DNA from 2 places in the Streptomyces sp. NPDC054047 genome. Region 2 is predicted to be linked to the other one. Evidence: riboswitches for the same ligand, from Rfam matches in the RefSeq annotation. Region 2 holds a riboswitch; the other holds the start of a gene.
What was found. Region 2 has a riboswitch for cobalamin ahead of ACZ6ZP_RS00345 (cobalamin biosynthesis protein). Riboswitches for the same ligand answer to the same signal wherever they lie in the genome.

Region 1 (4,357 bases), on a different contig from region 2:
TCCCCGACTGGTTCACCGGCGTCGCGTTCGCGGCCATCGGCATCGGCGCCCTGGTGCCGGCCGCCATCATGTCCATCGCGGCCGCGAATCTCTTCACCAGGAACATCTACAAGGACTTCATCAAGCCGGACGCGACACCGGCGCAGGAGACCAAGGTCTCCAAGCTGGTCTCGCTGCTCGTGAAGGTCGGCGCGCTCGCCTTCGTCCTCACCATGGACAAGACGGTCGCGATCAACTTCCAGCTCCTGGGCGGCATCTGGATCCTGCAGACCATGCCCGCGCTGGTCGGCGGCCTGTTCACGCGGTGGTTCCACCGCTGGGCGCTGCTCGCGGGCTGGGCGGTCGGCATGGTCTACGGAACGGTCGCCGCGTACGGCGTCGCGTCGCCGACGCAGAAGCACTTCGGCGGCTCGTCCGACGAGATCCCCGGCATCGGCGAGATCGGCTACATCGGACTCACGGCATTCGTCCTGAACGTGGTGGTCACGGTGGTCATGACGTTCGTCCTGCGCGCCATGAAGGCCCCTGACGGCATCGACGAGACCTCTCCCGGGGACTACACCGCGGACGTGGGCGACCCCGGCGTCGTGGAAGAGCTGCCGCCGGCCACGGTGGGGGCGCCGGGCGGGCACTGAGCCTGTTCTCGTACGGGCCTGTTCTTGTACGTACGTGACGCGGGCCGCCGGAGAAATCCGGCGGCCCGCTGTCGTACGTACCGCCCTACGAGGCCTTGTAGAGCTCCGTCCGGACCCGCGCCGCCGCCTTGGTCGCCAAGGAGATCGCCCGGTCCTTGTGCGGGCCCGCGTCCACCAGGACGAGCACGCCGCCGACCCGTACCTCGACCTTGTAGTGCCGAGTCTCCGCGTCGTGGTCGTCGCCCCCCTCGTACCGCTTGCTCTCGAGGATCGCCTCGTCGCCGAGGTCCGGCAGATCATCGACCGCGTGGTGCTCCACCACCGGGGCCGCGTCGGTGTCGACGGTGACACTGGGGCACGCCTTGTGGAGTTGCCGGCGCAGTTCGACATGGCGCCCGGCCCGCGCGTCCGGCATCGAGACCAGGGTCTGGGAGAGCACGGGGTCCCCTTCGTCGGCGATCGCGCCGGGGAAGGGAAGAATCGTCTGGCCGGCGCTGGCTCCCCGCATGCCGGACAGCTCCGCACTCGCCTCGTCGCCGGGATCGCAGGCGCCCCAGTCACCGCCCCCGTAGCCCCGGTTGAAGCCGCCCGTGCCGACGTCGGTCGCCTTGGCCCGCGGGCCGGTGGCCTTCGCCGGGAGCAGCGCCGACTTCAGCTCGGCGCCCGTGAAGCGCCTGCCGGGATCGACGTCGCCGTCGACACCCGCCGCCGAGGGCACCTGTTCCTCACCTTCGCCGCACCCGGCGAGCACCATCAGGAGTACCGCCGCGCAGCCCGCGCCCCGTCCTCGCACGCCGTCTCCCCCTGTTCGACGATCAGTTCGGCGCCACCCTAGGGGATACGCACGCCGACACAAGATGTGGGGCTGCGGCTCAGAGCCAGCACAAGATGTATGCTCGTGCTCGCTGTCGCCGCAGGGGAATCCGGTGCAAGTCCGGAACTGTCCCGCAACGGTGTATGAGTACGCATTTGTCGTGCTCGCAAGTCCGATGACCTGTCGACAGCGCACCCGTTCCGACCGGTCCGGGTGCCAACGACGTCCGGGCCTCGTGGAATGGGCTGGTGGACGCGGAGCGCGGCCCTGCCCTGGGCGGCCGCCCCGTGTGTCACTCCTGCCCTCCTCAAGGCTCCGAGCCGAGCGAGGGAGTGCTCCGTGACCATCGCGCCAGCCGAACCTGCGTCAGCGCAGACCACCGGCGGTCAGCAGACCACCGACGGCCCAGGAACCGCGCTGCTGCGTACCCTGACCGACCTCACCGCCGATCTCCCCGACGCCGAGCCCGGCAGAGTCGCCGCCGCCGCGCTGCGCGGCCGCTCGGCCAGGGGGGACGCAGAGAGCACAGCGGAGCTGCGGGAGCTGGCGACCGAGGCCGCCGCGGGGCTCATCTCCGAGGACCCGACGTACTCGCAGCTGGCGGCCAGGCTCCTCAGCCTCAGCATCCGTGACGAGGCCGCGTCGCAGGGAGTGCGCTCCTTCTCCGACTCGGTCGCCGTGGGGCACCGCGAGGGACTGATCGCGGACCGCACCGCCGCGTTCGTCACCGACCACGCCGAGCACCTGGACGGTCTCGTGGAGGCCGCCCTGGAGGACGGCGCCGACTTCCGCTTCGGCTACTTCGGCCTGCGCACCCTGCACAGCCGCTATCTCCTTCGCCACCCCATCACCCGGCACGTCATCGAGACCCCGCAGCACTTCATGCTGCGCGTCGCGAGCGGCCTCGCCGAAGACGACAGCCTGCGCTCGGTGGACGAAGTCGCCGCGCTGTACCGCCTGATGAGCCGCCTGGACTACCTGCCGTCCTCGCCGACGCTCTTCAACTCCGGCACCCGGCACCCGCAGATGTCCTCCTGCTACCTCCTCGACTCCCCGCTGGACGAGCTGGACTCCATCTACGACCGCTACCACCAGGTCGCGCGCCTCTCCAAGCACGCGGGCGGCATCGGCCTCTCGTTCTCCCGCATCCGCGCCCGCGGCTCGCTGATCCGCGGCACGAACGGCCACTCCAACGGCATCGTGCCGTTCCTCAAGACCCTGGACGCCTCCGTCGCCGCCGTGAACCAGGGCGGCCGCCGCAAGGGCGCCGCCGCGGTCTACCTGGAGACCTGGCACTCCGACATCGAGGAGTTCCTGGAGCTGCGCGACAACACGGGCGAGGACCAGCGGCGCACGCACAACCTCAACCTCGCGCACTGGATCCCGGACGAGTTCATGCGCCGGGTCGCCGCGAGCCAGGACTGGTCGCTGTTCTCGCCCGCCGACGTGCCCGAGCTCGTCGACCTGTGGGGCGAGGAGTTCGACGCCGCCTACCGCAAGGCCGAGGCCGCCGGGCTCGCCCGCAAGACCATCCCCGCCCGTGACCTCTACGGCCGGATGATGCGCACCCTGGCGCAGACCGGCAACGGCTGGATGACGTTCAAGGACGCCGCCAACCGCACCGCCAACCAGACGGCGGAGCCCGGCCACACGGTCCACTCCTCCAACCTCTGCACGGAGATCCTGGAGGTGACGGACGACGGCGAGACGGCCGTCTGCAACCTGGGTTCGGTGAACCTCGGCGCCTTCGTGGACACCGCCGCCGGCGACATCGACTGGGAGCGGCTCGACGAGACCGTCCGCACCGCCGTCACGTTCCTCGACCGCGTCGTCGACATCAACTTCTACCCGACCGAGCAGGCCGGCAGGTCGAACGCCCGGTGGCGTCCGGTGGGCCTGGGCGCGATGGGTCTGCAGGACGTCTTCTTCCAGCTGAAGCTGCCCTTCGACTCCCCCGCCGCGCGCGCCCTCTCCACGCGCATCGCCGAGCGGATCATGCTCGCCGCGTACGAGGCGTCCGCGACCCTCGCCGAGCGCAACGGACCGGTGCCCGCCTGGGAGAAGACCCGCACCGCGCGCGGCGTCCTGCACCCCGACCACTACGGCGTCGAGCTGACCTGGCCGGAGCGCTGGGCCGCGCTGCGCGAGCGCATCGCCGTGACCGGCATGCGCAACTCGCTGCTCCTCGCCATCGCGCCGACCGCCACGATCGCGTCCATCGCGGGCGTGTACGAGTGCATCGAGCCGCAGGTCTCCAACCTCTTCAAGCGCGAGACGCTGTCCGGCGAGTTCCTCCAGGTCAACGCCTACCTGGTGCAGGAGCTCAAACGGCTCGGCGTCTGGGACGCGCAGACCCGCGAGGCGCTGCGCGAGGCCAACGGCTCGGTGCAGGGCTTCAGCTGGATCCCCGCCGAGGTCCGCGACCTCTACCGCACCGCGTGGGAGATCCCGCAGCGCGGCCTGATCGACATGGCCGCCGCGCGCACGCCGTTCCTGGACCAGGCGCAGTCCCTGAACCTGTTCCTGGAGACGCCGACCATCGGCAAGCTCTCCTCCATGTACGCGTACGCCTGGCAGCAGGGCCTGAAGACCACGTACTACCTGCGCTCGCGCCCGGCGACCCGCATCGCCCGCGCGGCGGCCGGCCGCACCGAAGCCGCCGAGCCCGCCCCCGTACCCGCCCAGGCATCGGCCGAAGACGCCGTCGCCTGCTCCCTGGAAAACCCCGAGTCCTGCGAGGCCTGCCAGTAATGAGCTCCACCACCAACGCCGAGAAGAACCTCCTCGACCCGGGCTTCGAGCTGACTCTGCGCCCCATGCGCTACCCCGACTTCTACGAGCGCTACCGGGACGCGATCAAGAACACCTGGACCGTCGAGGAGGTCGACCTCCACTCGGACGTCGCCGA
Region 2 (4,357 bases):
TCGGGCAAGAAGTCGGGCAAGAAGCAGGCCGCGTACTTCATGAGGCACGGTGGACGGTGGCGGGCGGACGGCATGACACTGCCGCCGGCCCTGGACATCGAGCACAATCCGTACAGCCGCCGGAAGTGCTACGGCATGAGCAGGACCGGCATGGTCAACTGGATCAAGTCCTTCAGCGACGAGGTGAAGCGGCGGACGGGGCGGCGCCCCGTGATCTACACGACCACCAAGTGGTGGAACACCTGCACGGGCGGCAGCCGGGCCTACGGCGCGCATCACCCGCTGTGGCTGGCACGCTGGTCGTCGACGTCGGGAGCGCTGCCCAAGGGCTGGTCGCACCTGACCATCCGGCAGTACGACAACGGCGGCAGACTGCCGGGTGACCAGAATCTCTTCAACGGCTCGCCGAACCAGTTGAAGAGGTTCGCCCGGGGGTAGCCCAGACACCCTCGGAAGCCCGGATTCCGGGCCTCGCACCGCCACTCCGGCCGATCCCCGGCAGGACCCCGGCGGAACCGGAGTGACGGTGCCCCGAATTGGGTCACCGCACGGCCCGGCCCAGTTCACTTTCCGTTCACCCAGGTTGCCTACGTTCCACTTGCCACTGACGTCCAACAGAAGCCTGGGTAAATGGAACACATCACGCTTCTCCTCGGGATCGTGATCGTTACCGCTCTCGTGTTCGACTTCACGAACGGTTTCCACGACACAGCCAACGCGATGGCCACCACCATCTCGACCGGCGCCCTCAAGCCCAAGACGGCGGTGGCCATGTCCGCCGTGCTGAATCTCGTCGGCGCCTTCCTGTCGGTGGAGGTCGCCAAGACGATCTCCGGCGGGATCGTCAACGAGGACGGACTGAAGACAGAGGTGATCTTCGCGGCCCTGGTGGGCGCGATCCTCTGGAATCTGTTGACCTGGCTGGTGGGCCTGCCCTCCAGCTCCTCCCACGCACTCTTCGGCGGCCTCATCGGTGCCGCGGTCATGTCGATGGGCTGGTCGTCGATCGACGGCGGCACCGTCGTCACGAAGATCCTGATCCCCGCGATCGCCGCGCCCCTCGTCGCCGGCATCGCCGCGACGCTGGCCACGCGCCTGACGTACCGCATCGGGCGCAACACCGACACCAAGGCGACCGCCAAGGGCTACCGCACCGGCCAGATCGCCTCCGCGGGCCTCGTCTCGCTGGCGCACGGCACGAACGACGCGCAGAAGACGATGGGCATCATCACGCTCGCCCTGATCACCGGCGGCGTCCTGAACCCGGGTGCCAACCCCCCGATGTGGGTCATCGTCTCGGCCGGTGTCGCCATCGCGCTGGGCACCTACCTCGGCGGCTGGCGCATCATCCGCACCATGGGCAAGGGCCTGACGGACCTCGCGCCGCAGCAGGGCTTCGCCGCCCAGACCAGCGCCGCGACCGCGATCCTCGCCTCCTCGCACATCGGCTTCTCGCTCTCCACCACCCAGGTCTGCTCGGGCGCCGTGATGGGCGCGGGCCTCGGCCGCAAGGGCGGTGTGGTCCGCTGGTCCACGGCGACCCGCATGTTCGTCGCCTGGGGCCTCACGCTCCCGGCCGCCGGTCTGGTCGGCGCGGGCGCGGAGTTCCTCACCAAGCAGGGCCCCTGGGGCGTCGCGGCGACCGCCGCGCTGCTCATCGGTGGCTCGGCCGTGATCTGGGTGCTCTCCCGGCGCAACGCCGTCGACCACACGAACGTCGCCGACGACGAGATCGGCGGCCCCTCCGGCGCCGAGCCCGCCGGTGTCGTGACCACCGCGATGGCCGCCGTCTCGCCGCCGCCCACCGGGTCGGCCGTGGCGAGCGCCGACGTCGACTTCGTCAAGGCCACCATCCCGGCCCCGACCGGCACCGTGGCGGATCCCGCCCGGCCCGCCACGGTGTAAGGACAACTCAGCATGAACATCGACTGGGCAGCTCTCGGCTCCGTGTTCGGAGTCAGCCTCGGGGTGACGGTGGCCCTGGTGGGCCTGTTCACCCTCGGCATCGTCGGCCTCTCCAAGCGCGAGGCGGCCACCTCCGGCTCCTCTTCCACCACCGCCGGCACCACCGCCGGCACCGTCCCCGTGGCGGCACGCACGGGCGCGTACGCGTGCTTCGCGCTCTGCCTGGCGGCCGTCGCGTACGGGATCTATCTGATCGTCGCCTGACGGCACTTCGGCCTCACGGGAGCCGGGTGGGACACGCCTCGACGAGTGCGTCCCACCCGGCTTTCGCGTGTCCGCCGTGCCCGGCCCGCGCCGACGCACGCCGACGCCGGGAAACCGGCCCCATGTGGGCCTCGGCACACTCTCCCGTACCAGGTCAACGGCAAGTTGACGGGCGTTCGCGGGCGTGGTGGACTGCCGGAGCCATTACGGCGGCAGGAGAGGAAGCCGGTGCGAATCCGGCGCGGTCCCGCCACTGTCATCGGGGAGCCCCCTCCTCGGAAGCCAGGAACTCTCGCCGCCGGTCACGTCGAACCAGGGCGCGGACACCCTGAGTGAGGACATATCGCCATGCGCGGCCGCCCGTTGCCGGTCTCTGTGCCCCTGCCCTTCCAGGCCAGGCCCCTCGCTCCTCTCCTCCTTCCGGTCGGCTGAACCCGTGCGTGCCGACCGCGACTTCGCGTACGGCGCCGCCGCCGGCCTCCTCGGTGACCTGCTGCTCGGCGATCCTCGCCGCGGGCACCCGGTCGCCGCGTTCGGCCGGGCCGCGGGCGCCGTCGAGCGTGTGCTGTGGCGTGACCACCGCGGGTGGGGCGCCCTGCACGCCGTGGTGTGCGCCGGGGGCGCGGCCGGTGCCGCCGCCCTGGCCTCTTCTCTCGTACGTGACTCACGCGCCGCGTCCGTCGCGCTGACCGCCGCCACGACCTGGGCCGTGGTCGGCGGGACCTCGCTGGGGCGTGAGGCGCGGGCCATCGGCGGGGCGCTCGCCGCCGGGGACGTCGAGGTGGCGCGGGAGCGGCTGCCGCATCTGTGCGGGCGCGATCCGCAGGCTCTGGACGCCGACGGCATCGCGCGGGCCGTGGTCGAGTCCGTCGCCGAGAACACCTCCGACGCGGTGGTCGGTGCGCTCGTGTGGGGCGCCGTCGGCGGGGTGCCGGGGCTGGTCGCCTTCCGTGCCGTCAACACGCTCGACGCCATGGTCGGGCACAAGTCCGTGAGGTACCGGCGCTACGGGTGGGCCTCCGCGCGGCTCGACGACGTTCTGGGCTGGCCGGGCGCCCGGCTCACCGCGGTGCTGGCCGCCGTCGCCGGGGACGCTCCGAAGGGAGCCCTGCGCGCCTGGCGCGCGGACGCGGCCAAGCATCCGAGCCCCAACGCGGGGCCCGTGGAGTCCGCCTTCGCCGGGGCGTTGGGGGTACGGCTCGGGGGGAGCCTCTCGTACGGAGGCCGGGTCGAGCACCGGCCCGTCCTGAACACGGGCGGGCGGGCCGTCGACGTGACGGACATCGAGCGGGCCGTGCGGTTGTCGCGGCGGGTCGGACTGCTGGCCCTGGGGGTCGCGGCAGTGGTGAGCACTATGCGGAAAGGCGGCGCCTCGTGAGTGGTGGACTGCTCGTGGCCGGGACCACATCGGACGCGGGGAAGAGCGTCGTCACCGCGGGCATCTGCCGGTGGCTGGCCCGCAAGGGAGTCTCCGTCGCGCCCTTCAAGGCGCAGAACATGTCCCTCAACTCCTTCGTCACGCGCGAAGGCGCCGAGATCGGACGGGCCCAGGCCATGCAGGCGCAGGCCGCCCGGGTCGAGCCGAGCGCGCTGATGAACCCCGTGCTGCTCAAGCCCGGCAGCGACCGCAGCAGCCAGGTCGTCCTGATGGGCAAGGCCGTGGGCGAGATGAGCGCACGCGGCTACCACGGTGGACGGCAGGAAGCGCTGCTCTCCACCGTCGTGGGATGCCTGGAGGAACTTCGGGGCAGCTATGACGCCGTGATCTGCGAAGGCGCGGGCAGCCCCGCCGAGATCAACCTGCGGCGCACGGACATCGTGAACATGGGGATCGCGCGGGCCGCCCGCTTCCCCGTCCTCGTCGTCGGCGACATCGACCGCGGTGGCGTCTTCGCCTCCTTCTTCGGGACGACGGCGCTGCTCAGCGCACAGGACCAGGAACTGGTCGCCGGGTATCTCGTCAACAAGTTCCGGGGCGACGTCTCGCTGCTGGAACCCGGGCTCGACATGCTGCTCGGGCTCACCGGGCGGCGCACGTTCGGTGTGCTGCCCTTCCAGCACGGCCTCGGCATCGACGAGGAGGACGGCCTGCGGGTGTCCCTGCGGGGCGCCGTGCGCGAGTCCGCCGTCACCCCGCCGGTCGGTGAGGACGTGCTGCGGGTCGCCGTCTGTGCCGTGCCGCTGATGT

Region 1: it holds a riboswitch for cobalamin, as region 2 does, so the genes downstream of both, ACZ6ZP_RS27570 (ribonucleoside-diphosphate reductase subunit alpha) here and ACZ6ZP_RS00345 (cobalamin biosynthesis protein) in region 2, are expected to answer to the same signal.

What each region holds. Positions count from the first base shown of each region.
Region 1 is NZ_JBVJKV010000008.1:200,944-205,300, reverse strand. It holds gene mctP (monocarboxylate uptake permease MctP) at 1-635, shown strand, start outside; gene ACZ6ZP_RS27575 (hypothetical protein) at 721-1,428, opposite strand; cobalamin riboswitch at 1,528-1,651, shown strand; gene ACZ6ZP_RS27570 (ribonucleoside-diphosphate reductase subunit alpha) at 1,789-4,200, shown strand; gene ACZ6ZP_RS27565 (ribonucleotide-diphosphate reductase subunit beta) at 4,200-4,357, shown strand, end outside.
Region 2 is NZ_JBVJKV010000001.1:62,423-66,779, forward strand. It holds partial or broken gene ACZ6ZP_RS00330 (GH25 family lysozyme) at 1-438, shown strand, start outside; gene ACZ6ZP_RS00335 (inorganic phosphate transporter) at 631-1,905, shown strand; gene ACZ6ZP_RS00340 (hypothetical protein) at 1,918-2,169, shown strand; cobalamin riboswitch at 2,341-2,483, shown strand; gene ACZ6ZP_RS00345 (cobalamin biosynthesis protein) at 2,606-3,547, shown strand; gene ACZ6ZP_RS00350 (cobyric acid synthase) at 3,544-4,357, shown strand, end outside.